Regions from separate parts of the Micromonospora sp. IBSANI012 genome, predicted to be linked through region 4. Evidence: riboswitches for the same ligand, from Rfam matches in the RefSeq annotation. Region 4 holds a riboswitch; each other region holds the start of a gene.
What was found. A riboswitch is a leader RNA that binds a small molecule or an ion and turns the genes downstream of it on or off. The one in region 4 is predicted to bind cyclic di-AMP.
Positions count from the first base shown of each region.

Region 1: another riboswitch for cyclic di-AMP. It lies ahead of ACTWM8_RS17005 (transglycosylase family protein); the one in region 4 lies ahead of ACTWM8_RS03105 (coiled-coil domain-containing protein).
Region 2: another riboswitch for cyclic di-AMP. It lies ahead of ACTWM8_RS23100 (coiled-coil domain-containing protein); the one in region 4 lies ahead of ACTWM8_RS03105 (coiled-coil domain-containing protein).
Region 3: another riboswitch for cyclic di-AMP. It lies ahead of ACTWM8_RS10755 (C39 family peptidase); the one in region 4 lies ahead of ACTWM8_RS03105 (coiled-coil domain-containing protein).

Region 1 is NZ_CP199933.1:3,695,177-3,702,522, reverse strand. It holds gene smpB (SsrA-binding protein SmpB) at 14-496, opposite strand; gene ACTWM8_RS17025 (class I SAM-dependent DNA methyltransferase) at 634-1,305, shown strand; gene htpG (molecular chaperone HtpG) at 1,445-3,271, shown strand; gene ACTWM8_RS17015 (peptidoglycan-binding domain-containing protein) at 3,323-4,207, opposite strand; gene ACTWM8_RS17010 (hypothetical protein) at 4,209-4,334, opposite strand; cyclic di-AMP (ydaO/yuaA leader) riboswitch at 4,782-4,956, shown strand; gene ACTWM8_RS17005 (transglycosylase family protein) at 4,955-5,629, shown strand; gene nhaA (Na+/H+ antiporter NhaA) at 5,879-7,186, shown strand; gene ACTWM8_RS16995 (ABC transporter ATP-binding protein) at 7,183-7,346, opposite strand, start outside.
Region 2 is NZ_CP199933.1:5,012,313-5,019,658, forward strand. It holds gene ACTWM8_RS23090 (HelD family protein) at 1-1,265, shown strand, start outside; gene ACTWM8_RS23095 (cation diffusion facilitator family transporter) at 1,426-2,340, shown strand; cyclic di-AMP (ydaO/yuaA leader) riboswitch at 2,482-2,613, shown strand; gene ACTWM8_RS23100 (coiled-coil domain-containing protein) at 2,618-3,676, shown strand; gene ACTWM8_RS23105 (hypothetical protein) at 3,794-4,297, shown strand; gene ACTWM8_RS23110 (SRPBCC family protein) at 4,311-4,790, opposite strand; gene surE (5'/3'-nucleotidase SurE) at 4,915-5,739, shown strand; gene ACTWM8_RS23120 (STAS domain-containing protein) at 5,773-6,141, opposite strand; gene ACTWM8_RS23125 (hypothetical protein) at 6,477-6,620, shown strand; gene ACTWM8_RS23130 (hypothetical protein) at 6,741-7,142, shown strand.
Region 3 is NZ_CP199933.1:2,342,062-2,349,407, forward strand. It holds gene ACTWM8_RS10735 (polysaccharide pyruvyl transferase family protein) at 1-1,197, opposite strand, end outside; gene ACTWM8_RS10740 (acyltransferase family protein) at 1,500-2,723, shown strand; gene ACTWM8_RS10745 (hypothetical protein) at 2,790-3,197, shown strand; gene ACTWM8_RS10750 (hypothetical protein) at 3,349-4,110, shown strand; cyclic di-AMP (ydaO/yuaA leader) riboswitch at 4,414-4,554, shown strand; gene ACTWM8_RS10755 (C39 family peptidase) at 4,778-5,608, shown strand; gene ACTWM8_RS10760 (alpha/beta fold hydrolase) at 5,715-6,470, shown strand; gene ACTWM8_RS10765 (hypothetical protein) at 6,577-6,750, opposite strand; gene ACTWM8_RS10770 (helix-turn-helix domain-containing protein) at 7,309-7,346, opposite strand, start outside.
Region 4 is NZ_CP199933.1:638,796-646,141, reverse strand. It holds gene ACTWM8_RS03130 (SHOCT domain-containing protein) at 1-38, shown strand, start outside; gene ACTWM8_RS03125 (DUF305 domain-containing protein) at 108-737, opposite strand; gene ACTWM8_RS03120 (hypothetical protein) at 807-1,307, opposite strand; gene ACTWM8_RS03115 (heavy metal translocating P-type ATPase) at 1,338-3,371, opposite strand; gene ACTWM8_RS03110 (YibE/F family protein) at 3,690-5,027, shown strand; cyclic di-AMP (ydaO/yuaA leader) riboswitch at 5,194-5,324, shown strand; gene ACTWM8_RS03105 (coiled-coil domain-containing protein) at 5,329-6,348, shown strand; gene ACTWM8_RS03100 (carbonic anhydrase) at 6,414-7,067, opposite strand; gene ACTWM8_RS03095 (helix-turn-helix transcriptional regulator) at 7,300-7,346, shown strand, end outside.

The DNA.
Region 1 (7,346 bases), 3.1 Mb from region 4:
CGGCGCGGGTGGTTCAGGCGGGGCGACGGCCCTTGAGACGGCGGCCCAGCTCGCGGGCGATCTCCCGGTTGGCGTCGCGTTCGGCGAGCGCCTGCCGCTTGTCGTACGACTTGCGGCCGCGGGCCAGGCCCAGCTCGACCTTGGCCCAGCCGTTGCTGAAGTACATCGACAGCGGCACCAGCGTCACGCCCCCGTCGCGCAGCTTCTCCAGGATCCGGGCAATCTCCACCCGGTGCAGCAGCAGCTTCCGGGTCCGGCGGGGCTGGTGGTTGGTCCAGGTGCCGAAGCCGTACTCGGCGATGTGCAGGCCGTAGAGCATGATCTCGCCGTCGCGTTCCTGAGCGAAGGCGTCGACCAGGGACACCCGCCCCTCCCGCAGCGACTTCACCTCGGTGCCGGCCAGCACGATCCCCGCCTCGTACGTCTTCAGGACGGTGTAGTCGTGCCGGGCCTTCTTGTTGGAGGCGATGAGCTTGCGCTCCGTGTCCCTGGACACGACGACCTCCTGCGGGTGGGCTGCGGACCGGTGCAGAATACCCGCCGGCGCCGCTCGGGTCGGCGGGGCGCGACGAGGACGGGCGGCAGGTCCAGCCGGACCCTGCCGCCACCCGCCCGCCGGTAGGGTCGGCGGTCGTGACCGAACCGGACTTCCTCACCGCCACCCGCACCTCGTACGACACGATGGCCGCCGACTACACCGAGTTCATCCGCGGCGAGCTGGCCGCCCTGCCGCTCGACCGGGCCATGCTGGCGGCCTTCGCCGAGCTGGTGCTGGCCGACGGGGGCGGGCCGGTGCTGGAGGTGGGCTGCGGCCCCGGACGGATCACCCGGCACCTGCACGACCTCGGCCTCGACGCCGCCGGCCTGGACCTGTCGCCGGGCATGATCGCGCAGGCCCGGCGGGCGTACCCGGACCTGCGCTTCACCGAGGGGTCCATGCTGGAGCTCGACCTGGCCGACGGCGCGCTCGCCGGCCTGGTCGCCTGGTACTCGGTCATCCACCTGCCCGACGACCGGCTGCCGGCCGCCTTCGCCGAGTTCCACCGGGTCCTCGCTCCCGGTGGGCACCTGCTGCTGGCCTTCCAGGTCGGCGACGAGCCGATGCACCGCACCGACATGTGGGGGCGCCCGGTCTCCCTCACCTTCCACCGCCGCCGGCCCGAGGAGGTGGCGCGGCTGTTGCACGCTGCCGGGCTGGACGTGCACGCCCGGCTGTGGCGCGAGCCGCGGGAGGTGGACGGGCGGCGGGAATCCACGCCGCAGGCGTGCCTGCTGGCCCGCCGCCCCAGTGACGACCGGCGGTGACCGGAGGGCCACGACGGCTCGTATCCTTCTCCCGCGGATTCCGACCGGGGACCCGTGACGAGGAGATGAGGAGGTTGGTGTGAGCAGCCGGACCGAGACGTTGGAGTTCCAGGCCGAGACGCGTCAACTGCTGCAGTTGATGGTGCACTCGATCTACTCGCACAAGGACGTATTCCTGCGGGAGCTGGTCTCCAACGCCTCCGACGCGCTGGACAAGGTGCGGCTGGAGTCGCTGGTCGACGGCGACCTCGACGTCGACACCGCCGACCTGCACATCGAGATCGAGACCGACCCGGCGGCCCGCACCCTCACCGTGCGCGACAACGGCATCGGCATGTCCCGCGAGGACGTCGTCTCCCTGATCGGCACCATCGCCCGCTCCGGCACGGCCGAGCTGCTGCGCAAGCTGAAGGAGTCCCGGGAGGCGGCCGCCCAGGACCTGATCGGCCAGTTCGGCGTCGGCTTCTACTCGACGTTCATGGTGGCCGACACCGTCACCCTGCTGACCCGCCGGGCCGGCCAGACCGAGGGCACCCGCTGGGAGTCCACCGGCGAGGGCACCTACGTCGTGGAGACGGTCGACGACGCCCCGCAGGGCACCTCGGTCACCGTGCACCTGAAGCCGGCCGACAGCGAGGACAACCTGGCCGACTACACCGACCACGGCAAGATCCGCGAGATCGTCAAGCGGTACTCCGACTTCATCGCCTGGCCGATCCGGCTCGTCACGCCGGACGCCGAGCCGGTCACCCTCAACTCGATGAAGGCGCTCTGGGCCCGGCCGCGCGACGAGGTCGCCGAGGAGGAGTACCGCGACTTCTACCGGCACGTCAGCCACGACTGGGCCGACCCGCTGGAGACCATCCACATGCGGGGTGAGGGCGTCTTCGAGTACGAGGCGCTGCTCTTCATCCCCACGCACGCCCCGTTCGACCTGTTCATGGCCGACGGCCGGCGCGGGGTGCAGCTGTACGTCAAGCGGGTGTTCGTGATGGACGACTGCGCCGCGCTCATGCCCAACTACCTGCGCTTCGTCAAGGGCGTGGTGGACGCGCACGACCTGTCGCTGAACATCTCCCGGGAGATCCTCCAGCAGGACCGGCAGATCCAGATCGTGCGTCGCCGGCTGGTCCGCAAGGTGCTCGCCACCGTCAAGGAGATGCGCACCGAGCACGCCGACCGGTACCGGACCTTCTGGTCGGAGTTCGGCCGGGTGGTCAAGGAGGGGCTGCTGGAGGACCCGGACAACCAGCAGGCGATCCTCGACATCGTCTCGGTTGCCTCCACCCACGACGCCGCCGAGCCCACCACGCTGCGCGAGTACGTCGAGCGGATGAAGGACGGCCAGGAGGAGATCTACTACGCCACCGGCGAGACCCGGGCCATGCTGGAGAACTCGCCGCACATGGAGGCCTTCCGCGCCAAGGGCTACGAGGTGCTGCTGCTCACCGACCCGGTCGACGAGGTGTGGGTGGAGCGGGTCGCGCAGTTCGACGGCCGGCCGCTGCGCTCGATCGCCAAGGGCCAGGTGGACCTGGACACCGAGCAGGAACGGGAGGAGGCGGAAGCGGAACGGGAGCGGCAGACCAAGGAGTACGCCGCCCTGCTCGCCTTCCTCGGCGGTGCGCTGGCCGACAGCGTCAAGGAGGTGCGCCTCTCCTCCCGCCTGACCACCTCGCCGGCCTGCATCGTCGGCGACGCGCACGACATCACGCCCACGCTGGAGAAGATGTACCGCGCGATGGGGCAGGAGGTGCCGAAGGTCAAGCGCATCCTCGAACTCAACCCGACCCACCCGCTGGTCACCGGCCTGCGCGCGGCGCACGAGCGCGGCGGCGACTCCGGTGCCCTCACCGAGACCGCCGAGCTGCTGTACGGCATGGCGCTGCTCGCCGAGGGCGGCGACCTGGCCGACCCGGCCCGGTTCGCCCGGGTCCTCGCCGACCGGCTGGCCCGCACCCTCTGACGCGACGACGGCCCCGGCCCGGTGGGGGAGCACCGGGCCGGGGGCGCCTGCTCAGGAACCGACCCGCACGCCCATCGCCGCCCAGGTGGCCGGGCCGACCACCCCGTCCACGGTGAGCCCCCGCATGCCCTGGTACCAGCGGACGCCGGCCTCGGTCTTCGCGTCGAAGGCGCCGCTCGCCGGGCCGCACCGCTTCGCGCCGACGAACCGCTGGACGAAGGCCACGTCCCCGCCCGTGCTGCCGCGCCGCAGCGTCCGCGAGCCCGGTCTGCCCCCGGACACCGGCGACGCCGGCCGGCCGCTGGGCACCGACGGGGCCGGCGTGACGGCCGCGCGCAGGGCCGCCACGGTACGCGGGCCGACCACCCCGTCGGGGGTGAGCTTTCGGGCGGTCTGGAACGACCGTACCCAGGCGGCCACGGCCGGCCCGAACACCCCGTCGGCCGTCAGTCGGGCCCCGAGGCGGTTGGCGACGGCCTGCAACTCCCGGACGTCGCCGCCCCGGGAGCCGGCGCGCAGCAGCCGGTCGCCCAGCCGGGCCGTCGTGGCGGTGGCGATGCCCCACGGGTGGCGGCTGTCCTCCAGGCTCCGCTGGTGGCTGACGCTGACGTGCAGGTGCTTGTCGTGCGGGTTCGGCCCGGTGTACCGGGCCGGCCGGAAGCTGCGGGTACGGCTCCAGATCTTCCGGTCGTAGATGACGTACTGGGTGGACGGATGGTTGACGGCCTGCCGGACGACCAGCAGCGGGTCGATCCCGTCGACGTCCACGTCCACCGCGTTCACCGACTGATCGTCATTGTCCGGATTATGGTCCGAGCGGCGCGCCTGGTGACTGGCATCGCCCAACCAGCCGTCGGACTTGCGGTCCCGCTGCGGCCAGCGGGTGTCTATCTCCTCGCGCAGCACCCGCAGCGCGGGCGCCAGGTGCACGCCCATCTCACTCCTCCTCTTCCAGCGCGGCGGCCAGGTCGAAGTCGACCTCGTCGCCGGCCAGGCTCTCCGGGTCGTCGTCCTCGTCGAGGGTGGCGACGAGGTAGTCGGTGTCGATGCTGACGGTGTCCATGAAGGTCCTTCCTCTCGCGGATGGCCGGCCGCCGCGAACCGGGGCGGACCGTGACGGCCAGGGCGCCGGCGACCGGCATCCGGCGGTCGGCGGGTCCGAAGCGTCGACGCCGCGGCGCGCTCTGCTCCCTACCGTCCGAGTCGGCGGCCGGGCTGCCCAGACATGAGTCGCCAATCAGCGGCAACGCTGACCGTCCGGCGGCGCGGAACGCTGATCGAGGCCGCCTGACCAGCGAAAACGGGGAGGCGACGCACCTGATCCGCCGCTCGGGGCGAGGCTTTCGGCCCAGTCGTGACAGATTCCCGACCGGCCCTTGTAGAGCACCGCCGACCGGCCCGCAACTCGAAGGACGGCGCCGTCGCTCAGCCGGGTGAAGAACTTCACAAGAAGTGGGCAATCGCCCCAAACAGTTCGTAACGTCGTTCGTGTCCGCGATCGCGGACACCACGGCCGGTAACGCCTAATCCATGCCGCCGGCCGGTGGGACCTTTTCAGCGGGCATGGAGCGGGGGACCCACACGTTCCTCGGTGCACGTCACCTCGGGGTGAAGCCGCCCATGGGCGGCCGGGCTCCTCGGCCCGAACCCGACAGCTCACCTCGTCGGCGTGGAGGAATCCAGATGGCAACTGAATACACCGCCCGTCATCGACGGGTCAGCTCGCGCCGCATCGCCGTCGGCACGCTCGCCGTCGGTGCGGTCACCGGGGTCGCCGCCGTCCTGGCGCCGGCGTCGCCGGCGAGCGCCGCCAGCGTCAACTGGGACGCGATCGCCCAGTGCGAGTCCGGCGGCAACTGGCACATCAACACCGGCAACGGCTACTACGGCGGCCTGCAGTTCTCGCAGGGCACCTGGTCCGGCTACGGCGGCAAGAAGTACGCCTCCCGCGCCGACCTGGCCAGCCGTGGCGAGCAGATCGCGATCGCCGAGAAGGTGCTCGACGGTCAGGGCATCGGGGCCTGGCCGACCTGCGGTCGGAAGGGCGGCTCCACCAAGAGCTACTCCACCCCCTCCGAGAAGTCGGAGAAGTCGCAGAAGTCGCAGCGGCGCTCCGGCTCGTCGAAGGCCACCTCCACCGAGCGGTCCTCGCGGGAGCAGCACAGCACCCGCAGCCAGCGGCGCAGCGCGCCGGCCGGGACCGGCGACGTGTACGTGGTGCGGCTGGGTGACACCCTGTCGCAGATCGCCGACGCCCTGGACCTGGCCGGTGGCTGGCAGGCGCTGTACGAGCGCAACAAGCGCGTGGTCGGCGCCGACCCGGGGCTGATCTTCCCCGGTCAGAAGCTCAGCCTCTGACCCAGCACCCAGGCACCCTGACGACGCCCGGCCGGACGACCGGCCGGGCGTCGCCGCGTCCGCGGCATGGTCGGCGCGGGTTCGGGCCGCCGGCGACGGGGTACCGGGCGCACGTGGACCGGCCCGCCGGCGCGTCCGCGTCGCCGGTCGTCGGGGCCGCGGCGGGGGCGCGGGGATAGGGTTGGTCCTGGTGTGCCGGGAAGTCTGGTCGGCGATGGACGACGCGACCCTTGCCGACGAGGAGATCCCGTGACCGACGCCGCCCGGCGCCGTACCAGCCTGTTCGCCCGCCGCTCCTGGGGCGAGACCAGCCGCATCTCCGCCATCCTGCGCAAGGAGACCGTGGGCGGGGCGCTCCTGCTCGTCGGGGCGCTGCTCGCGCTGCTCTGGTCGAACTCACCCTGGGCGGACGGCTACCGGGCGCTGCGCGACCTCACCGTCGGCCCGGCGTCGCTGCACCTCGATCTCACCCTCGCCACCTGGGCCGCCGACGGGCTGCTGGCGGTCTTCTTCTTCGTCGCCGGGCTGGAACTCAAGCGCGAGTTCGTCGCCGGCGACCTGCGCGATCCGCGCCGGGCCGCGGTGCCGGTGGCGGCGGCGGTCGGCGGGGTGGCCGTACCCGCGGTGCTGTTCGTCCTCATCGCCGGGGTCGACGGCGCCCGGGGGTGGGCGATCCCCACGGCCACCGACATCGCGTTCGCCCTGGCGGTGCTCGCGGTGGTGGGACGGCTGCTGCCGTCGGCGCTGCGTACCTTCCTGCTCACCCTGGCGGTCGTCGACGACCTGCTCGCCATCGTCATCATCGCCGTCTTCTACACCTCCAGCCTCGCCGTGCCGCCGCTGCTGGCCGCGCTGGTGCCGCTCGCGCTTTTCGCCGTGCTGGTGCAGCGCCGGGTCCGGTCCTGGTGGCTGCTGCTGCCGCTGGCCGCCGTGACCTGGACGCTGGTGCACGCCTCGGGGGTGCACGCCACGGTGGCGGGGGTGCTGCTCGCCTTCACCGTCCCGGTGCTGCGCAGCGAGGCCGCTGGCGGGCCGAACGCCGGGCCGGGCCTGGCCGAGCACTTCGAGCACCGGTTCCGGCCGATCTCCGCCGGGGTGGCGGTGCCAATCTTCGCGTTCCTCTCCGCCGGCGTCACGGTCGGCGGCCTGGCCGGGCTGGCCACCGCGCTGACCGACCGGGTCGCGGCCGGCATCGTGGTCGGCCTGGTGGTCGGCAAGCCGGTGGGCATCCTGGCCGCCACCTGGCTGGTGTCCCGGTTCACCCGGGCCCACCTCGACGAGGGGCTGAACTGGCTCGACGTGCTCGGCCTGGCGCTGCTCGGCGGGATCGGGTTCACCGTCTCGCTGCTGATCGGCGAGCTGGCCTTCGGCCTGGGCAGCGCGCGTGACGACCACGTCAAGGTCGCGGTGCTCACCGGCTCGCTGCTCTCCGCGCTGCTGGCGACGGTGATCCTGCGCGCCCGCACCCGGGTCTACCGGCGGGTGCACGAGATCGAGACCCTCGACGAGGACCACGACGGCGTCCCGGACGTCTTCGAGCCGAAGGCGGACCGCTAGCCGTCCGGCTGCGCTGGCCCGGCCGGGTACGCCCGGGTCTCGCTGGCCTTGACTGCCGCCCACACCCGCTGCCCGGGCTCCAGCCGCAGCTGGGCGGCGGCGGCCGGGGTGACGTCGGCGGCGGCCGGGACCGGGCCGGCGAGCTGCACCCGCAGGTTGT
Region 2 (7,346 bases), 2.3 Mb from region 4:
GCTCGCTGCGGATGCGGAAGGTGCTCGAGCGGGCGGTACGCGACGCGGTGCCGGACGGGCCGGACGAGCTGCGCCTGCTCTACCGGGGCGGACTGCTCCGGCTGGAGCGCCGCGAGCTGGACGGCGTCCGGGACCGGGCGCTGTCCCGGGGCGCCCGGCGCAACGAGGTACGGCGGGTCGCCTTCGACGCGGTCCTCGCGGCGCTGTACGCCCAGGCCCGCCGGCTGGGCGTCCCCCGGCTGCCGGAGCAGCGCGCCTTCGAGGACGAGATCATCGACCGGCCGGAGTTCCGCGAGTTCCTCAAGGCGTGGTGGCCCCGGCTGCACCCGCGGCACGTGCTGGGCTGGCTGGCCCGGCCGGAGCGACTGCGCCGGTACGCCGGCGGCATCCTGTCCCGGGCGGAGACCGCGCTGCTGGTCGAGGCGTACCGGGTGCTGGACGCGCAGGGGCTGACGGTGGCCGACATCGCCCTGCTCGACGAGCTGGACGCGCTGCTGGGCAAGCCGGTGCAGCCGGCCCGGGCCAAGCGCGACCCGTACCAGTTGGCCGGCGGCGTGCGCGAGCTGAGCACGTTCGCCGACCGGCAGCGGGCCGCCCGGGCGGCGGCCCGGGAACGTCCGGAGGACTACCGCGACTACGCGCACGTGGTGGTGGACGAGTCGCAGGACGTCTCCCCGATGCAGTGGCGGATGATCGGCCGGCGCGGCCGGCTGGCCTCCTGGACGGTGGTGGGCGACCCGGCGCAGACCGCCTGGACCGGTGACCCGCAGGAGCTGGACCGGGCCCGGGACCAGGCGCTGGGCCGGCGCCGCCGGCACCGCTTCGCGCTGACCACGAACTACCGCAACTCGGCGGAGATCTTCGCGGTGGCGGCGGCGGAGATCCGCCGGCTCTACCCCGACCTGGAGCTGCCGACGGCGGTCCGCTCCACCGGCGTGGAGCCGATCGCGCTGACCGTCGCCGCCGACCGCCTGCCGGCGGCGACCGTCCAGGCCGTGGACGCGCTGCTCACCGAGGTGGAGGGCACGGTCGGCGTGATCACGCCGGTGCCGCGCCGCGACGAGGTGGCCGGCTGGCTGGGCGGACGCGGCGGCTCCCGGCTCCAGGTGGTGACCAGCCTCCAGGCCAAGGGCATGGAGTACGACGGCGTCGTGCTCATCGCCCCGAGCGAGATCCGGGCCGACCCCGGCTCGGGCGTGCGCACCCTCTACGTCGCCCTCTCCCGCGCCACCCAGCGCCTCACCACCATCGACCCCACCCCCTGACCCCCGCCCCGGGGTCGGGCACTTTCGAAGAAGGAGTGGCTGTTCCGGGCGCGGAGGCCACTCGTTCTCCACAGTGCGGGATGGTCGCGGTGTTAGTTGCACACATAGCGATGTGAGCATAGATTGGGTTCGGGCCGCCGGGGCGACGGAGGGTGTGGGCGTGGGCGCAGGTCATGACCACCACGGGTCGGTCGCGAACGCGGCGCACCGCCACCGGGGGCGGCTCTGGACGGCCTTCGCGCTGCTCGCCGCGCTGATGGTGGTCGAGGCGGTCACCGCGTTCGCCACCGGCTCGCTGGCCCTGCTCTCCGACGCCGGGCACATGTTCACCGACGTGCTCGGCATCGGCATGGCGCTGGCCGCCATCACCGCCATCCGGCGCGGCGACCGGGACCCGCAGCGCACCTTCGGGCTCTACCGGCTCGAGGTGCTGGCCGCGCTCGCCAACGCCGTCCTGCTCAGCGGGGTGGCGATCTATGTGCTGATCGAGGCGGTCCGCCGGTTCGGCGACCCGCCGGAGGTGCGGACCGGGCCGATGCTGGCGGTGGCGGTGCTCGGCCTGCTGGCCAACCTCGTCGCGTTCGCGCTGCTGCGCGAGGGGGCGCAGGAGAGCATCAACCTGCGCGGGGCGTACCTGGAGGTGCTCGGCGACCTGCTCGGCTCACTGGGCGTGATCGGGGCCGCGCTGCTCATCGCCGGCACCGGCTGGTGGTGGGCCGACCCGGCGGTGGCGGTCGCGATCGGCCTGTTCATCCTCCCCCGCACCTGGCGGCTCGGCCGCGCGGCGGTGCGCATCCTGGTCCAGGCCGCCCCGGAGCATCTCCAGGTGACCGCCGTGCACGACCGGCTGACCGCCGTCCCCGGCGTCGCCGAGGTGCACGACCTGCACGTCTGGACGCTCACCTCCGGCATGGAGGTCGCCTCCGCCCACCTCACCATGGTCCCCGGCGCCGAGGTCGGCACGGTGCTCGCCGCCGCCCGCACCGCCCTGCACGAGGACTTCCACATCGAGCACGCCACCCTCCAGATCGAGCCGGGGGCCGCCCCCGGCGCCTGCGGGCAGGTCGAGTGGTGACGAAAGCGGACACCTATTGTCCCGTTACGTCACCTAAACCAGGATTCACTCCAGTACCGTCAGTCACGAAACGGGCGGGTGTCACACCCGTACCGGTAGGCTCGGTCCCGGCCTCCGCCAGGCGGCACCCTCCGGTGCCGGCGGTGGCCGCCGCCTAATCGCCTGCCAGGGCGAGCCGGGGAACCATGTTCGTGGGGTGCATCCGCGTCAGCGGTAGGGATCTTCCGTCCCGAACCCGTCAGCTAACCCGGTCGGCGGCTGACGGAAGGACATGTGCATGCACGTACGACGTACCACCGCACGGCTGGCGGCCGCGGTCGTCGCGGCACTCGCCCTCGGCGTGTCGTCCGCGCCGGTCCCGGCGACCGCCGCCGGCCCCGCCACCCGGCTCGCCGCCGCCCCCGGCGACGAGGAGGGCGGCACCCCCGCGCTGCGCGCCCAGCTCGACGCGGCCAGCAAGGGCTGGATCGACGCCAAGGCCGCGCTGGAACGCTCCACCAAGCGGCAGCAGGAGCTCGGCAACCAGCTCAAGACCATCGAGTCGGAGCTGACCGTCCGGCAGGGCAAGGTCGGCCAGATCGCCGGCGTGGCCTACCGGACCGGACGGCTCGGGCCGGTGTCGGCGCTGCTGAACAGCTCCAGCCCCGAAGGCTTCCTGGACCGGGCGGCGGCGCTGGAGACGGTCGCTTCCAACGAGGACCGGGAGCTGCGCAACCTGATCCAGACCCGCGACGACGCCACCCGCACCCGGGCCGCGCTGGACCAGGAGATCGTCGAGGAGCGCAAGCAGGTCGCGGTGATGGCCAAGCGCAAGGAGCAGGCCGAACGGGCCCTGGCGGTGGCCGCCGCCGACAAGCCCGCCGCCAGCACCGCCGGCGGCTCCAACCGCGGCACCTCCACCGCCAACGCCCGGCCGGCGCCGCGCAACCCCGACGGCTCCTGGCCGCCGGAGTCGTGCAGCGTCAACGACCCGACCCCGGCCGACGGCTGCATCACCCCGCGCATGCTCAACGCGCTCCAGCAGGCCCAGGCGGCCGGCTTCACCCGGTACGTCTCCTGCCACCGTCCCAGCGGCTCCGGCGAGCACCCCAAGGGCCGGGCCTGCGACTTCGCCGCGCAGAAGAGCGGCTTCGGCGGCGACGCGACCGGCGGCGACAAGACGTACGGCAACAACCTGGCCGCGTACTTCATCCGCAACGCCGACCGGCTCGGGGTGCTGTACGTGATCTGGTACCGGCAGATCTGGCTGCCCAGCAGTGGGTGGAAGTCGTACAGCGGGGCCGGCGGGGACCCGTCCAGCGACCACACCAACCACGTGCACCTGTCGGTCTACTGACCGACCCGCGGCGGGGCCCGTCCACGGCGGACGGGCCCCGTCGTACGCGCGCCGACGTACCCGGGATGTCGTCGACCGGCCCACGACGCAGCGCGACGGCCGGGCGAGCATCGAGGCATGACCCGACTCTCCCCCGACGGCCGCAAGACCCTGCTCACCCTGCACCTGGTGACCGCGCTGGGCTGGCTCGGCGCGGACCTCGTGCTGCTCACTCTCGGCATCGCCGGGCTGCGCGGCGCCGACCCGGGGGTGGTCTACCCGGCGGCGGCGCTGGTGGCGACCTGGCTCTTCGCGCCGCTGAGCGTGCTGGTCTGGGTGGTCGGCGTGACCAGCGCGCTGCTGACCCCCTGGGGGCTGCTGCGCTGGCGCTGGGTGGTGGTCAAGCTGGTGCTCACCACGGTGATGATCGGCCTGGTGCTCTTCGCGCTGACGCCGAACCTGCGCGCCGCCGCCGGACCGGACGCCACCGCGCACCAGCGCATCGACGTGGTGGTCGCCCCGGCGGTCTCCACCGGCCTGCTGGTCACCATGACCGTGATCTCCACCTGGAAGCCGTGGGGCCGCAACCGCCGGGCCGTCCCACCGCCCCGCCGGACGGCGGCGCCCGCCGGCCACCGCTGAGTGGACGGGGGCGTCAGCTCGGGACCGGGCCGCCGTCGGCCTTTCGGTCCAGCACCGCGCCGAGCCGGCTGGCCAGGCCCAGGTGCGCGGCGCGGGCCTGGCGGAACGCGTACCCGAACAGCGGCGCCGGCGCGGAGAGGGTGATCTCCACGTCGATCCGCAGCACGTCGCCCTCCTCCTGGAGCCGGGTGTGGTTGCGCACCGTCGTGCCGGGCTGCTGCCGGGCCACCGTGACGATCTCGTCGTCGGTGACCACCAGGACGTCGGCCTGGTAGGTGACCGGGAACCGCAGCGGCCCCAGCTCCAGCCGGTCGGTGATGGCGTAGCTGGCTCGGGCGCCCGGACGGGTCGGCAGCTGGCGCACCCGGACGATCAGCGGATGCAGCTCCCCCTGCCGGGCCGGATCGCTCAACAGCGCCACCGCGTCCGCCCGTGAGCAGCGCGCCTGCACCGTGTAGCTGAACGACTCCCGCCGGACCACTCCACCCTCCACCCCTCGTCGGTCGCCCGATCGTCCCGTACGGCGGCCGGGCTGGCAATCGCAGGCGGCATGACGGTGCCCCGGCGGGGAATCCGGCCGGCGACGGCCACGGGAGGCGGGGCATGGACGGGTACCGGTGACGCTGCGGGTGCTGGTCACCAACGACGACGGGATCGCCGCGCCGGGCATCCTGGCGCTGGCCCGGGCGGCGACCGAGCGTGGCCTGGACGTGGTGGTGGCCGCCCCGCTGGAGGAGGCGAGCGGTACGAGCGCCTCGATGACCGCGGTGGAGCGCGAGGGGCACATGGTCGTCCGCGACCATCCACTGCCGGAGCTGCCGGGGGTGCCCGCGTACGGGGTCGGCGGCTCGCCCGGCTTCATCGCGCTGATCGCCGTGCACGGGGCCTTCGGGCCGCCGCCGACGATGGTGCTCTCCGGGATCAACCGGGGCGCCAACGCCGGCCGGGCGGTGCTGCACTCGGGCACGGTGGGCGCGGCCTTCACCGCCGCCGCCAACGGCTGCCGCGCCATGGCCGTCTCGCTGGACGTGCTCTCCGTCGGCGAGGCCACCGCCGTCAGCGGCGGCGCCGCGGTCTCCGCCGCCGCCCGGGTACGCGACGCGGAACGGCACTGGGACACCGCCGCCCGGATGGCGCTGGACCTGCTACCCCGACTGACCGCCGGGCCGGTGGAGAGCGTGCTCAACGTCAACGCCCCGGACCTGCCCCACGGGCGGCTGCGCGGCGTGCGCCGGGCCACCCTGGCCAGCTTCGGCCAGGTGCAGATGACGGTGGCCGAGTCCGGGCACGGCTTCGTGCGGACCTCGCTGGAGGAGCCGGGGCAGGCCGTACAGCCCGGCACCGACCTGGCCCTGCTGGCCGCCGGGTACGCCTCCGTCACCGCCGTCCGGGCGGTCACCGAGGTCACCGACGTGGACCTCTCCGGCCTGGGCGGCGACTGACCGTCCGCCACGTGGGGGCCGGCAGTGCCGGCGTCAGGCGCCGGGAAGGACCTCGGGGGTCGGGGCTGCGTGGCCGGCGAAGTAGGGCTCCGGCGCGCCGAAGAGGCCGAGCAGGCCGGTGACCCAGAGCTGCCGGTGGACGAACCGGCTGGGCTGGGTGACCACCAGCTTGACGCCGCTGACCTCGGCCGTCTGGAACCCGGCGACCATCGCGCTGATGCCGACGGAGTCGATGAAGGTGACGAGTCGCATGTTCAGCTCGATCCGGGACGGACGGCCCTTCGCGAGCACCTCGGCGATCGCCTCACGCACCTCGTACGCGGTGTCGACGTCGATCTCCCCTCGCGGAGCGATCTCCATGACACCACCCGGCAGAACCGACTTCACGATCGACAGGCTCACGCGAGCACCTCCACTCGCCCGTCCACGGGCGCCTCATCAGTACGCGGGCCGCGACCGAGAGTATTCCTCCGACGGCCTCGGTCGCCACCCCTCGGGATGAGCAATTCGCGGATCCGGACGGACCGGACCGTTCTTCCCCGAGTTGTTCCTGGTCCCGTTCATTCCAACGAGCGACCGGGTTCGGCCGCTCCAACCGATCCAGGGTAGCGACCCCGGTCCAGTCGATTCCGTACCCGGCCCGCCCGGCGAGCCCCGGTGCGCGCCGATCCTCCGGTGTTGCCCCACCCGCCTAGGGTCGGCGGGCGAGGGTTCCACCACGACGGAAGGAACGATCGATGCTCAAGAGACTGCTCGGCCTGGCCGGTGTCGGCGCGCTGCTCGCTCTCGTACTGGCCTGCGGCTTCGGCGGCGGGGACGACGACGATGACGACGACGACGACGATTTCGCCCGCGGCGTCGCGGTGGTCACGGTCCGCTGAGGGTCCGACCCGGGTTTGCGGCGCGTCCCGGATGGGCACTGGCGGGACAGGCGACCGTGACGCGCCGCAGACGTCGACGTCCGAAGTGGCCGCAGACTTCGGCACCCCGAGGAGGTACCCATGTTCGGCAGCAACCTGCTGGAGCGCCGCAGCAAGCCGGAGCGGATCGCCGACCAGGCCTGGCAGCAGCTGGTCTCGGCGGTCGGTTCCGCCGGTGACAGCGTGCGGGACACGGCGCGGTCGGTCCGCGGCGGCGCCCACCTTTCCGACGCCGGTGACCTGGTGGGCTCGGCGGCGGACGAGGCGCGGCGACGGGCCACGCTCGCCTTCGACGCGCTCGCCGGGCGCCGTCCGGCCCTGCCGTGGACGCTACTGATCAGCGCGGCGCTGGTCGGGGCCGCGATCGGTTGGGCCGCCGGGACCGCCGCGCGGGCCGCCGGCAGCCGGGACGGTCGGGCCGCCGACGACATCGAGTTCGTCGACGTGGACCGGCCGAACTCACCGGTCGGCCTCGACGGCTGACCGACGGCACGCCGGGGACTGCCCGGGTGGATCAAACGACGTGGCGGTGTCCGGGACTCCGGACACCGCCACGTCGCGTAGGGCGGTCGGTCGCGCCGGCCGGGGTCAGCGGCTGGTGCAGGTGACCGTCGGCACGCCGGTGCTGCCGCTCGAGCTGCCGAGGAAGCCGACGCTGCTGGTGGCGCCGGCGCCGAGGGCGCCGTT
Region 3 (7,346 bases), 1.7 Mb from region 4:
CTCCAGCAGGGCCTCCGGGGAGGTCGCGGTGGCCGGGCGGACGGCCGGCGGGAAGCTGGTGGCGCGTACCCGCTCGTCGAAGCGGGTGGTGGCGTCCCCGTCGTCGAAGGCGTTGCCGAGCCGGTGCGCGGCGAGGAACGCCGCCATCCGCTCGTAGCGGGCCCGGTGGCCGGCGTGCAGGGCGGTGTAGTCCGCCTCGGCGTAGAGCTGCGCGGCGTCGATGTCGGCGGGCACCTCCTTCATCGTCCGGTGCGGGATGTCGAAGTACCGGGCCAGCTCCAGCGTGCGCGAGTCGTGCGCGAAGAGGTAGCTGGGGGTTCCGGCGACCAGCGCGGTGATGGTGCCGTGGATGCGGGTGCCGAAGGCGAAGTCGAACCCGGAGAGGTAGTCCATCCAGGTCCACGGGTCCAGGAACATCCGCACCTTGTCCTCGACGAAGAGCGGGTGGGAGGTGTGCACGGGGATCGGGCTGGTCCTGCCCCGGTCCTCCGGGGCGTCGCCGTAGAGCAGCGTGCCGAGGGTGGTGAGGTCCTGCGGCAGGTAGCGCAGGTTCGGGTAGCGCCCGTGGTGCGCGGCGATGATCTTCGCCATCGACTTGACGTACGGGGAGACGGTCAGCGCCACCCGGGCGTCCCGCTCCAGCGTCGGCGTGGTCTTCTCCACCGTCAGCCGGTCGCCGTGCAGGAACATCGACGGGCAGCCGATCACGTCGACCGCCGAGAAGCCCAGGGTGCGCAGGTAGCTCTCGGTGATCTCGCCGCGTACGCCGATGCTGGGCGAGCGCTCGAGCACGGCCCGGACGAACCGGCTGACCACGTCGTCGATCGGGCGCAGGTACTCCCGGTCGCCGCTGACGTCGGTCTGCACCCCGACCCCGAGCACGACCACCGGGATCTTCAGCCGCTCGACCAGCCGGGTCATCAGCTCGATACGGTGCGCGTAGCTGCGCCGGAAGGCGTTGGCCAGCGGGATGACGTAGACGTCGTACTTCTCGTTGATCTCGTCGGCGTCGCGCGGGTTGACCTTGAACTCGGTCGGCGTGATCTCGGCGGTCGTCGTGCTGAGCAGTTTGTGGGCGGCGTGGCTGAAGACGAGGTTGCCGTTGTTGACCCCGATCCAGTCGCCCTCGAAGGCCTCCTCGGCGGAGCGGACGTCGAACGGGCCCTTCTTCGCCCGCATCAGGATCCGCTGGTGCATCGCCGCTCCATTTCGTGGTTCACGCGTGCCGGGGCGGCCCGGAGGGAGGACGCCGGCCGGCCCGCCGCCGGGCACGACGTCGGCTGCGGGTCCGGGGAATATTAGGGCAATCTGCAGCCCGCGTACATCTCCCGGTGGGTCCGCGTCCCCGGCCCGGTCGTGGCGGCCCCACCAGCCGGTAGGGTGCCCGGACGGTGGCACGACCGGTGCCGCCGTCCGGCGCCGGGCCGCGGTCGCGGCGGCGAGCGGCCGGGGGAGGAGAGGTACGTGCGGGTGAGCGTGGCGACGGCGGGGTGCCCGGCATGACGAGCGCGGTGGGCGCACCGACTGCCACGGCGAGCCGGCTGCCCTCGCTGACCGGGCTGCGCTGGGTGGCCGCGATGCTGGTCTTCGGCTACCACGTGGGCACCATGCGGATCGTCGGCGAACCGGACTACCAGGCGGTCGTCGGCGGGGTGTTCACCCTGGGCCTGTCCGGGGTGCAGTTCTTCTTCATCCTCAGCGGGTTCGTGCTGGTCTGGTCGGCCCGCGACGGGGACCGGCGGCGCGACTTCTGGCGGCGACGGCTCGCCAAGATCTACCCGAACCACCTGCTGACCTGGGTGGCGGCCCTGCTGGTGATGTGGTGGTTCGCCGACACCATCGTGCCCCGCGCCGCGCTGGAGAGCCTCCTGCTCGTGCAGGCCTGGGACCCGACGCCCGGCTACTTCTACGCCATCAACACGGTGAGCTGGTCGCTCTCCTGCGAGCTGTTCTTCTACCTCTGCCTGCCGCTGGTGCTGCCGGCGCTGCGCCGGGCCCGCGCCGGCCTGCTCTGGGCGGTGGTGGCGGCGGTGCCGCTGCTGATCGTGGCCCTCTGGCCCGGGCAGGCGCTGGTGCCGGAGGAGAGCACCTGGTGGTTCACCCAGATCTTCCCGGTGGTCCGCTCGCTGGAGTTCTGGCTGGGCGTGGCGGCGGCCGAGCTGATGCGGCGGGGCCGCTGGCGGGGGCCCGGCCTGCCGCTGGCCAGCCTCGTCTTCGTGGTCACCTGGGCGGTGGCGGCGCAGTGGATCCCCGCCGAGCTCTGGGCGGCGATCCTCTCGGTGGCGTACATCCTGGTCATCACCGCCGCGGCGGACGCCGACGTGCGCGGTCTGCCCTCGCCCTGGCGGCACCGCCGGCTGGTCTGGCTCGGTGAGGTTTCGTTCGCCTTCTACCTGGTGCACGTGCTGGTGATGGTCACCGTGCTGCGGGCCACCGGCCACCTCGGCGTCGGGCTGCCCGGCTGGTGGGGACCGCTGGCGGTGCTCGGCTTCCTGGCGGTGAACCTGGTGCTGGCCGCCCTGCTGCACCGCTGGGTCGAGACGCCGATGATGCGCCGCCTGGCCCCCCGTCGCCGGCCCCGCCCCGCCCCGACGCCCGATCCGTCCACCCTGGACGCTCCGGTCGCGCCGGCATCGCAGCCCACGCCGGCACCGCGGGCGGCCGCCGACGGCACGCCGGCCGGCCGACCCATCGAGTACGCAGGCCCGCGCGACCCCCACTGACGTGAGCGCCGCGACGACACGCCCGGCGACGCTGCGATCACCCCGGCATCGGCGTAGCGTGGTGCCGTGCTTCCGGTCGCGCTCACCAGTCCTCTGTGGTGGGTGGCGCGCTGGAGTTCCCGGCTGCTGACCGGCCTCGCCCTGGCGGTCGCGCTCTCCCTCGGCGGTCCGGCCGCGCCGGATGCCGGCCCGCTCTCCGCCGCCCCGAGCCCGGCCGCCGCCCCGGTCCTCGCCGATCTGGCGGTGCCCGACGGGTCCGCCGTCCGCGCGGCCGCCATCCCCGCCGTGACGCTCGCCGCCGGGGATGCCCAGAGCACCGGCCGCGCATTCGTCGCCCCGGCCGCCGCTCCGCTCGATCCGGTCACCTCGGTCGGCCCGGTCGGCAGGCCGGCCCATCCGGTCACCGCGCCGTCGCTGCCCCTGACCGGGCTGGCCGCCGGCGCGACCGGTCCCCGGGCCCCGCCGGTCGGCTGACCGCCACGCGGGGCCACCCGCGACCGCGCCTTCGAGAACCTCACCACCGCACCCGCCCCCCGGCACGCGGCGCCGCCCCGGCCTCGCCCCGTCGCCCCCGGGCCGGTGTGGGACTCCTCTTTCCGCATCCCGCTTCCGGGAGGTGCCCACCGTGAACACCGTCCTCTACCAGTTCCTCGTCGAGGTCCCGACCGCCGCCGCCATCTGGTCGGCCCTGCTCGTGCTCGCCCTGACCGTGCTCACCGTGCTGGTCGCCCGCCCCGAGCGGGACCCGGCCCCCGACGAGCCGGTCGTCGACCCGTCCCCGGCCGACCCCGCGACCGAGCTGGCGGACCTGCGCCGGTACGCCGAGGAGGTCGCCGTCGCGGCGGCGGGCGCCGCCCAGACCGCGCGCCGGTGGCGGGATGCCTGGTTGACCGCCCAGGAGGAGGTGGACCGGGCCTGGACGGCGTACGACGAGGCGGAGACCGCCGCCCGCCGGTTCACCGGCGCCGCCGCGCTGCCCGCCCCGCGTACCCCGCGTACGCCGGCCGAGTACGCGGGCCGGGAGCGCTGGCTGCACCAGGCGGCGGTGGCGGCCCACTGGCGCGGCGAGCTGCCGGTGGAGCGGCTGCGGGACGTCTTCGCGCACCGGGACGGTTGGGACCCCCGGCGGCACCCCGTCGAGCAGGAGGTGCTGCTGGCCCGGGCGGTACGCGACGGCCGGCGGGACGCGTACCGGGCGGCGGCCGGGCGGGAGCGGTCGGCGTGGCGGGACGCCGAACTGGCCGCCGAGGCGGCCCGCGCGCTCGCCGTTGAGGCGTACGCGGCGGCGGAGCGGCTGCGTCCGGTACGGCTGCCCGCCCAGCGGACGGCGACGGCGACGGCGCGGACGGCGCTCGCGGCACGGTGGCGGCCGGCCCGGGTGGGCTGAGGACTTGACCGAACTGTTACGCGTATTTCCGTGAGCCGCGTCACCGCAATCGGGAAACCGGTCATCCGGTCACAGTCGGTGATATCGATCGCGACGATCGGCAGGGTTTGCCGCCGTGCTGTCCGGTTGTCGCCCGACGGTCCCGGAACAACCGCCTGTCCCATTGAGTGACGTCAGTGCCGAAGTGTGCGGCTAATTTGTCGCCCTGATCATGTTTACGCAGCTGGGAGCGCTTGGCTGACACGTGACCGACCAGTAATGTCGCCCGGGTCCGGTGCGGTTTCCGATCGCAAGAGGCGACGCCGCGCCGACCCGCTCAATCGTGATTTCACGAACCGGGGACCCATGCACGTCCGGGGTGAATCCGCGGGCCACGGCCCGTGGTAGGGCGCTCTTCCCGCCCGAATCCGTCAGCTAACCCGGTAGGCGGTGTCGGAAGGAGTTCCAGCTTTTGCTGTTCTCTCGCATCCCTCGGCTTGCTCTCCACCTCGGTACCGGGGTGTTCGCGCCGGTCCGCCGCGCCCTCGCGCGCTGATACCGGCCCCACCCCGCCGCCCGGACACCGACCGGGCGCACCCCCGCCGAGCGGCCTCGCACACCGGCTTTGACACCCGCGGGTGACGTCCCGTCACGCGCCGATCCGGCACGCCGCTCCCGCCCTCGTACCGTGGAGGAAAACGTGAAGCACACCCTGAAGCGGCAGCTGCGACGCCTGGCCACCGAGCGGTCGTACCAGCTGGTCGCCGGCTCGGCCGCCGCCCTCGTGCTCGTCTCCGGCGCCAGCACCCTGCTCGCCGACGAGGCGCCCGCCCGCCAGCAGACCTCGGCCGCCGTCGCCGAGGTGGCGCCCCGGCTGGACGACGTCGCGACCCGCGGCCAGGGCCGCGTCGCCACCCCGTCCGGCAAGCCGTCACCCAGCCCCTCGCCGTCGGCCAGCGCCACCAAGGCCAAGGCGGACCCGGACCTGACCCGCAAGGCGGCCCCCAAGCCGCCGTCGACCAAGGTCCTCCGCTACGACTACCAGGCGCAGACCACCTACTACAACTGCGGTCCGGCGGCGGTGCGCAACGCGCTCAGCGCGACCGGCATCGAGCGGACCCAGTACGAGCTGGAGGGCCCGCTCGGCACCACCGAGATGGGCACCAACTCCGCGCTGGACACCACCCGGGTCCTGAACCAGATCGTCAAGGGCGACCCGTACCGGACCCGGATGTTCCAGGGCACCCCCAGCTCGGCGCAGATCGACCGGCTCCAGGCCGACGTGGTCGCGGCGATCACCGACGGCCGGGGCGTCGTGGCGAACATCGCCGGCACCGCCACCGACACCGACGGCGGCTGGCACTCCTTCCCGGGCGGCCACTACATCGCGGTGGTCGGCTACAAGAACGACGGCCGGACGGTCCGGATCGCCGACTCGGCGAACCCGAGCCTGCCGTCGTACTGGATGAGCACCATCGACCTGGCGAACTGGATCGCCACCCGCGGCTACTCCGCCTGATCCACACCGTCGCGCGTCCGGGCACCGGCTCCCCTGGGGGGCCGGTGCCCGTCGCCGTTGGCGCGGGTCTCGCGCGCCGGAACCGGGCGGTGGCACACTGCGGCCCATGACCGACGACTCGGGTACCCGCCGGCTGCTGTTGCTGCTGCACGGGATGGGCGCCACCGGCGACGTGTGGCTGCCCTGGGCGCCGCTGTTGGAACACCGCTGGCCGGGCCGCTGGCTGGCGCCGGACCTGGCCGGCCACGGCTTCTCGCCGCCGCTGCCCGGGTACTCCTTCGCCGGGTTCGCGAAGCAGGTCGCGGCGGGGCTCGGCCCGGTGGCCGAGGGGGCCCGCCCGGCTGACCGGCTGGTCGTCCTCGGCCACTCCCTCGGCGGGGTGGTCGCGCTGGCGCTGGCCGCCCGCGACGCCGGGCTCCCGGTGGACGCGGTGGTCGGGCTGGGCATCAAGGCGGTCTGGTCGCCCGCCGAGCTGACCCGGGCGCGTGAGCTGGCGGAGCGCCCGGTGACCTGGTTCGCCACCCGGGACCAGGCGGCCCGCCGCTACCTGAAGGTGGCCGGCCTCGGCGGGCTCTTCGCGCCGCACCACCCGGTGGTCGACGCGGGGCTTCGTGCCGAGGACGGCCGCTGGCGGCTGGCCATGGACCCGGCCGCCTTCGCGGTGGGCGAGCCGCAGCTGCCGGCCCTGCTGGCCGCCACCGACGTCCCGGTGCTGCTGGCCCGGGGTGAGCACGACCCGATGGTCAGCGGCGCGCAGCTCGCCGAGCTGGGCGTGCCAGTGGCGACCCTGCCCGGCCTCGGCCACAACGCGCACGTGGAGGACCCGGCGGCGGTGCTGGCCCTGCTCGACCCGTACCTGTGACCGGTTGCGGACCGCGGGCGTCGCCGCCGTCGGTCGCATGCGGCTCGGAACCACCTGCCGACCTGGACGTTCGAGCACGCCGTCTACACCGGACCTTGCAGCGGCATCAGACCAGCCGCCGCAGGCGCACCTTCGGGCGCTCGTTCCTCAGGTGGCTCTGCTTGTGCTGGCGGACCTGCTCGTCCCAGATCTCCTGGTCGTAGGCGGGGTCCGGCGGGATCCACCGGTGGGAGCCGTCGCTGTAGTGGAACTTCTCGTCGCCGGGACGCAGGATGCTCACCGCATCCAGCCGAGAAAGCGCCGATACAGCGTGCCGGCGGGTGCCCAGGTCAGATCGGCGGTGGCACGAACGAGTTGCGCCCCCATGTAGAGAGACAGGGACACCGGAGCATCCTCGAACTCTGCTCGCAGCTCCTGGCGTCGGGTAGTGCATGGCCAGGGTGCGCCACAGCCGCCGCAGCTCCAGATCGGCAGCACTGGCCCGTGGGCGCTCACTTGCCGCGCTCCGCAGACGGCGGCGCCGGGTGATAGTTGAGCGACCCATCTTCTACGGTCGAGGGCTGCTGCGCCGTGCCTCGCGCCTGATCCAAGAGCCGCCGCCGGGCAGCTTCCTGCTCCCGTGCCTCAATGCGCTGTCCGACGCGGGGGAGCGCCGGTGGCGACGGGAAAAGCCGGCTGACGATCCGTCGTAGAAGCCCGACAATCAACGTCACGAATCCGTCCCCTCTTCTTTGCAGGGCGCGGATAGGCAGCGGCTGATGTGCCCTGTTCCGCACCCCGGGGCAGTGAGGAACAGCGTCACGCCACAAACATCGTCGATCCAGAAGGTGACTGTCCGCTAACCGGATGTGCTGTCCGCTGATGGCCGACGCCCGG
Region 4 (7,346 bases):
ATCAGCGGCGGCGGTCGGCACTGCGGACCGGAGCCTGACCGGCGCGGTCACCCCGCCGGCCGGGACGCCGGAGCCACGACGGCTCCGGGCGCCCCGGCCGGCGGCGGTCAGAGCCGGGCGAGGATCTTCTTCATCGCGTCGATCTCGCCCTGCTGGGCGTTGACGATCTGCTGCGCCATGGCCTTGGCGTCCGCGTTGGCGCCGCTGGCGAGCTCCTCCTCCGCCATGGTGATCGCGCCCTCGTGGTGGGCGATCATCATGGTCAGGAACTGCCGGTCGAACTCCCGGCCGGAGGCGGCCGCCAGCTTCGCCATGTCGGCGTCGGACATCATGCCCGGCATGCCGTGGTCGTGGTGGCCGCTGCCCGGGCTGCCGGACGGGACGGGCCGGCCCCAGGCGGTGAGCCAGCCGGTCATGGTGGCGATCTCCGGTGCCTGGGCGGCCTTGATCTGCGCGGCGAGGTGCTTGACCTCCGGGTCCTGGGCACGGCTGTCGGCCAGCTCCGACATCCGCACCGCCTGCTGGTGGTGCGGGATCATCATCTGGGCGAACATCACGTCGGCGTCGCCGAACGTGGCGGACGCGCTCGCCGAGGGGCCGGCGGTGGCGCCCTTGCCCGGCATGTCGTGGCCGGAGCCGGCCTGGTGGTCGTCGCCGCCGCAGGCGGCCAGGGCGAGAGCGGCGCTGAGAGCGACGCCGGCCAGGGCGGCACGGCGCGCGATGGTACGAGTGGACACGATCGAAACCTTTCGGTGTGCGGACGTACGCAGCGGACTCCGGACGCGGCGTGGCCGCGTCGGGGCGTCCTATCTGCGCAGCACCGACACCGAGGCGAGGCGAAGCCCGACCGGGTGGGGTGGCGGGGCGCGCGGCCCGCGCGACGGCCCCGACGGGTGGCGGGTCGCGACGGCAGGGCGGGCCCGGCGCAGCAGCAGCGTCGCCAGCAGCAGAGCCACCGTGAAGGCGCCGAGCACCGCCAGGCAGACACTCCAGCCACTCGGGGCACCGCCCGGCTGGTCGGCGGGAAGCGCCACCACGCCGCCCTGGTCGGCGAACGACGCCGGCCCGGCGACATGGGCGACCGGGACCGCTTCGGGCACGGCACCGTGAGCGACCGGGACCGCCTCGGGCAGGGCGGCCTGAGCGACCGGCGCCCGCTGCGACACGGCGGCGTGGCCGTCCGGGTGGGACGCGACGGAGTGCGTGCCGTGGCCGATGGTGTGCATGGCGGCCAGCCCGAGCAGGGTGCAGGCGAGCAGGAGCAGCCGGGCCCACCACCCGGCCGGCCGCGCCGTCGCCGTTCCCACCCGACCACGCTAGCCCGATCCGGGCGGGGATCAGAGGCGTACCCGGCGCAGCAGCTGGGCGTTGAGCGCCACCACGATCGTCGAGGCGGACATCAGCGCCGCGGCGAGCGCTGGGCTCAGCGCCACCCCCGCGAAGGCCAGCACGCCGGCCGCCAGCGGCAGCGCCACCACGTTGTAGCCGGCCGCCCAGGCGAGGTTCTGCCGCATCTTCCGGTACGCCGCCCGGCTCAGCCGGACCACCCCGGCGACCCCACGCGGGTCGGAGGAGGCCAGCACCACCCCGGCCGACTCGATCGCCACGTCGGTGCCCGCCCCGATCGCGATCCCCACGTCCGCCCGGGCCAGCGCCGGCGCGTCGTTGACCCCGTCACCGACCATCGCCACCCGCAGCCCCCGGCGTTGCAGCGCGGTCACCTTCCGGTCCTTGTCGGCGGGCAGCACCTCGGCGAAGACCTCGTCGACGCCGGGCCGGAAACCGAGGTCCGCGGCGACCGCCTCGGCCACCGTCCGGGCGTCCCCGGTGATCATCGCGATGCTGCGGACCCCCTCGGCACGCAGCTCCGCGATCGCCTCCCGGGCCTCGGGACGTACCTCGTCGGCGAGCGCGAGCAGGCCGAGGACGGTGTCCGGCAGGCGGACCAGGTGCAGCACCGCCGCGCCGCGCTCGGCCCAGCGCCGGGCCGCCGGCTCCAGCGCCTCGGGCAGCTCCAGTCGCTGCTCGCGCAGGAGCGCGGGGCCGCCGACCGCGTACGGCGTACCGTCGATGTCGGCCCGGACGCCGCGCCCCGGCAGCGAGCGGAAGCCGGCGGCCGGGGCCGGGCCGCCGTGCTCGGCGGCGGCCGCGACGATCGCCCGGGCCAGCGGGTGTTCGCTGTCCGCCTCGACCCCGGCGGCGAGCCGCAGCACCTCGTCCTCGCCGGTCCCCGGCGCGGCGGCCACCCCGACGACCGCGTGCTCCCCCCTGGTGAGGGTGCCGGTCTTGTCGAAAAGCACCACGTCCACGGTGCGCATCCGTTCGAGCGCGAGCCGGTCGCGGACCAGCACGCCGGAGCGGGCGGCCAACGCGGTGGAGAGCGCGATCACCAGCGGGATGGCCAGGCCGAGCGCGTGCGGGCAGGCGATCACCAGCACCGTGACGGTCCGCACCACTGCCTCGTCCCGCTCGCCCAGCGCGGTCCACACCGCGACGGTCAGCACGGCGGTAGCGGTGGCGACGTAGAAGAGCCAGGCGGCGAAGCGGTCCGCCAGCGCCTGCGCCCGCCCGCCGGACTGCTGCGCCTGCGCCACCAGGCGCTGGATGCCGGCGAGGGTGGTCTGGTCGCCGACCGCCTCCACCCGGACCCGGATCGCCGAGTCGGTGGCGACGGTGCCGGCCACCACCCGGTCCCCGACCGTCCGGGGGACCGGGCGGGACTCGCCGGTGACCATCGACTCGTCCAGCTCGGCGGCCCCGTCGACGATCCGCCCGTCGGCCGGCACCCGGCCACCCGGGCGGACCAGCACCACGTCGGCCACCCGCAGCCCGCTCACCGGCACCCGTTCGGTGCCGCCCTGCGGCCCGACCCGCTCGGCGTCGTCGGGGAGCAGCGCGGCCAGCGCCGCGAGCGCGCCCCGCGCCTGCCCGACGGACTTCATCTCCTGCCAGTGCCCGAGCAGCATGATGGTGACCAGGGCGGCCAGCTCCCACCAGAAGTCCAGCTCGAAGGCGCCGAGGCTGGTGGCGAGCGAGGCGGCGTACGCGACGGTGATCGCCATCCCGATCAGCAGCATCATCCCCGGGGCCCGGTCGCGCACCTCACGCACCGCGCCGACGAGGAACGGCGAGCCGCCCCACCAGAAGACCACCGAGCCGAGCACCGGCCCGACCAGGGACCGGCCGGGGAACTCCAGCGAGTAACCGAACCAGTCCATCACCATGTGGCTGGTGGCGACCACGGGCAGGGTCAACGCCAGGCAGAGCCAGAACCGGCGGCGGAACATCTCCGGGTCGTGGCCGGCGTGCCGGTCGTGCCCCCGGTGCCGGTCCGACCCCGGGGGCCCGGCCGGTCCGGCGTGCTGGTCCATGCCCTCACGATGCCCGGTGGGCGCGCTGCCGACGGCACGAACCGGGCGGACCCGCACCGAACCTGGCTACGATTCTCCGGCCATGACTCGCCATCCGCCGCAGCTGCCGCCGGCCCGCGTACCGCGCCGGGCTCGGCCGCCGTGGGCGACCGCCCGGGCGGGTCGCCACGCCGGGCGACCGCGCCGTCCGGTCGCCCTGGGTGACCCCGCCGGCACCCAGGGCCCACACCCGGGTACGCGACCCGCCACGCGCGTTCCGCCGGTGAACCGACCGGCCGGCTGACACGTACCCCGCCCTGGATCGTTGGGAGACTCGCAATGGGCGCCGACCACACCCGTCCCGCTCCGTCCGCCCCACCGGGGGTGCGGCGGATCCTCGTCGCGACGGTGGTCCCGCTGTTCGTCGTCACGGTGATCGCCGCCCTGGTGCTGTGGCCGCGCGACTCGCGGCAGGCCGACGGCGGCGCCGAGCCGGCGCGCCACCACGGCACGGTGACCCGGGTGGTGACCGAACCCTGCCCACCGACGCCGGAGGCGCCCGGCGCGGCCGAGGGCCCGTGCGGGACCGTGACGGTCCGGGTCCAGCAGGGGCCGGACAGCGGCCGGCAGGTGGAGACGCCGGTGCCCGCCGGCCCGGGCGCACCCGCCGTGGCGGTGGGCGACGAGGTGGTGCTGGTCCAGCTCACCGACCCGGCCGACCCCACCGCCACCAGCTATCAGATCGCCGAACACCAGCGGGGCAAGCCCCTGGTGTGGCTGGTGGCGCTCTTCGCGGCGGCGATCGTGGCGTTCGGCCGGCTGCGCGGGCTGGCCGCGCTGGCCGGGCTGGGCGCCAGCTTCGCCATCCTGCTGGCCTTCGTCGTGCCCGGCATCGCGGCGGGCGGCTCCCCGCTGCTGATCGCGATCACCGGCTCCGCGCTGATCATGTTCGTGGTGCTGTACCTGACCCACGGGATCACCGCGCAGACCTCGGTGGCGGTCCTCGGCACGCTCGGCAGCCTGGTGCTGACCGGAGTGCTCGGCAGCCTGGCCACCGCCGCCACCCACCTGACCGGGTTCGGCAGCGAGGAGGCCACCACGCTGTCGATGTACCAGCGCGACGTCGACCTGCACGGGCTGCTGCTGGCCGGCATCATCATCGGCTCGCTCGGCGTGCTCGACGACGTCACCGTCACCCAGGCCGCCACCGTCACCGAGCTGGCGCACGCCAACCCCGGACTGTCCCGGACGCAGCTCTACCGGGCCGCCACCCGGGTCGGCCGGGCGCACATCGCCTCCACGGTGAACACCATCGTGCTCGCGTACGCGGGCGCCTCGCTGCCGCTGCTGCTCCTGCTCACCGCCGACAGCCGGCCGGTGAGCCAGATCCTCACCAGCGAGTTCCTGGCCCAGGAGATCGTCCGCAGCGCGGTGGCGACGCTCGGCCTGGTCGCCGCCGTACCGCTGACCACCGCGCTGGCCGCGCTGGTCGCCACCGCCGGTCGTGGCCCGGCCGACGATCCGGCCCGGGACACCGGACCGGCACCCACGCCCCGCCCCTCCGCCGACCGGGACGCGGCGCTCCAGGCGCTGAGCGCGTCGCGTCCCGGCGGACCGTCCACCCCGGCCCCCGCACGGTGGCCCGACCCGGAAAGGAGCACGGACACCGCATGGTGAGACTCCGCTGCGTGACCGACGCCGACGCGGAACCTGACGAACGCGTCACTCGTCACGCATCGCTACGGCGAAATAACGCTTTTAGTCGGGTTCTGGACGTAGATCCCCGGTACGACTCTCGGGTAACCTCGCTGCCGGTCACCGCCGAAGGCGCGCAGCGGCGCCTGCGGTGCCGCCGCCCAATCGCCGCGAGGCGAACCGGGGAACCAGGTACATGGGGTGAATCCGCGCGAGCGGTAGGGGCCACTTCCGTCCCGAACCCGTCAGCTAACCCGGTCGGCGGTCGACGGAAGGGAACACTGTGACGGCACCCCTGCGCCGCTGGTTGACTCCGGTGGTGGCCGTGTTCGCCGCCCTGGCCATCCTGGGCGGGCCGACAGCCGCGATCGCCGCGCCCGCGACCCCCACCCCCTCCGGGCACGAGGAGGACGACGAGCCCAAGCTGCTCACCGACGTCATCGAGCTGCGCAACCGCGAGTACTCGAAGGCCAAGACGCAGCTGGAGAAGTCCAAGAAGCGCCAGCAGCAGCTCGCACTGGAGGTGCGGCGCGCGCAGGACGAGCTGGCGGCGTTGCAGCCGACGGTCTCGCAGATCGCGGCGCAGTCGTACCGGACCGGCCGGATCGGCGCGGTGGCGATGCTGCTGGAGAGCGACGCCCCCGACTCGTTCGTCAGGCGCGCCGCCGCCCTGGACGAGCTGAACATGGTCAACGCGCAGAAGCTGGCCAAGGTCACCGCCGCCAAGAACCGCGCGGAGCAGGCCAAGCTGGCGCTCGACGCCGAGGTGCGCGAGCAGCAGAAGCTCACCAACGACATGGCCCGGGAGAGCCGGGAGGCCGAGAAGGCCCTTCAGCTGGTCGGTGGCCGGGGCTTCACCGGCGGCCTGGTCGACGCGACCTCGCCGGTCGCTCGGATCGGCCCCGGCCGGACGGCCGACGGCGGCTGGCGTCCCGAGTCGCGCACCGAGGACGACCCGACCACCTCCGGCACCATCACGCCGCGCACCCTGCACGCGTACAAGGAGGTCCGGCGGGCCGGCTTCAACCGGTTCGCGGGCTGCTACCGGCCCGGCGGGCCGTGGGAGCACCCGAAGGGCAAGGCCTGCGACTGGTCGTTGCAGCGGAGCGGCTTCGCGCCCTGGCACAACAACGACACCCGGATGTACGGCAACAACCTCGCCGCGTTCCTGATCCGCAACGCCGACCGGCTCGGCATCTACTACGTGATCTGGAACCGGCAGATCTGGTTCCCTGCGACCGGGTGGAAGTCGTACAGCGGACCGTCGAACCACACCGACCACGTGCATATGTCGATGCTGTAGCGCGCGACGCGTACCGAACGAGGGCCGTCCCCGGTGGGGGCGGCCCTCGTCGCGTGCGGGGGGTTTCAGCCAGCGACGGCGGTCGCCCGATCGCCGGCCTGGGTCGGCACGACGCTCGGCACCGCGGCCACCGTTTGCACCTCACCGGCGGCGAGCCGGTACGACATGCCGACCACCGCGCACCGCCCCTCGGCGATCGCGGCGGCCAGTACGGCGGAGTTGCCCAGCAGCGCCTCGACGGTGTGCGCGATGTGGATGTCGACGATCCCGTTGACGTCGTCGACGCCCTGCTCGGCGGCCCGCCGGAGGCTGGGCTCCACCGCGTCCACCACCGCCCGCAGGTGCCCGACCGGCGGCGTGCCGGTCCGCGCGGCGTCCCGGGCGGCCTGCACCGCCCCACAGGAGTCGTGGCCGAGCACCACCACCAGCGGGGTGTTCAGGACGCTCACCGCGTACTCGACGCTGCCGAGCACCTCGGGGCCGGCGGTGTGCCCGGCGGTACGCACCACGAAGAGGTCACCCAGGCCCCGGTCGAAGATGATCTCGGCGGCGAGGCGGGAGTCGGAGCAGCCGACGATCACCGCGAACGGGTGCTGGCCGTCGGCGACCGCCGCCCGGTGCAGCGAGTCCTGGTTGGGGTGGCGCTGCGCGCCCGTCACGAAGCGCCGGTTGCCGGCGTGCAGCTCGGCGAGCGCCTGCGTCGGATCGGTCAGGGTCATTGCCTCACCTCGGTCCCTCGCGAGATCGGCCTGGTCACACAGGGCCGGCGACGGAGGCGGCCTCGCCGCCCACCGTCACACGCAGCAGAAGATACGTCAAGGTTTACGTGATACAGATTTCATACGTTGCCCCGGCGTTGCCGTGATGTTTCGTCGCGGCGTCCTGCGGGCCGGCCGACGGGAGGCGGAGCCGGGGGAGCCAGGGCGGAAAAGCCGATGGACTGGCCATACGATGACGGGCATGGCGACGACTGCGCAGAACGGGAGCACCCGGAACTG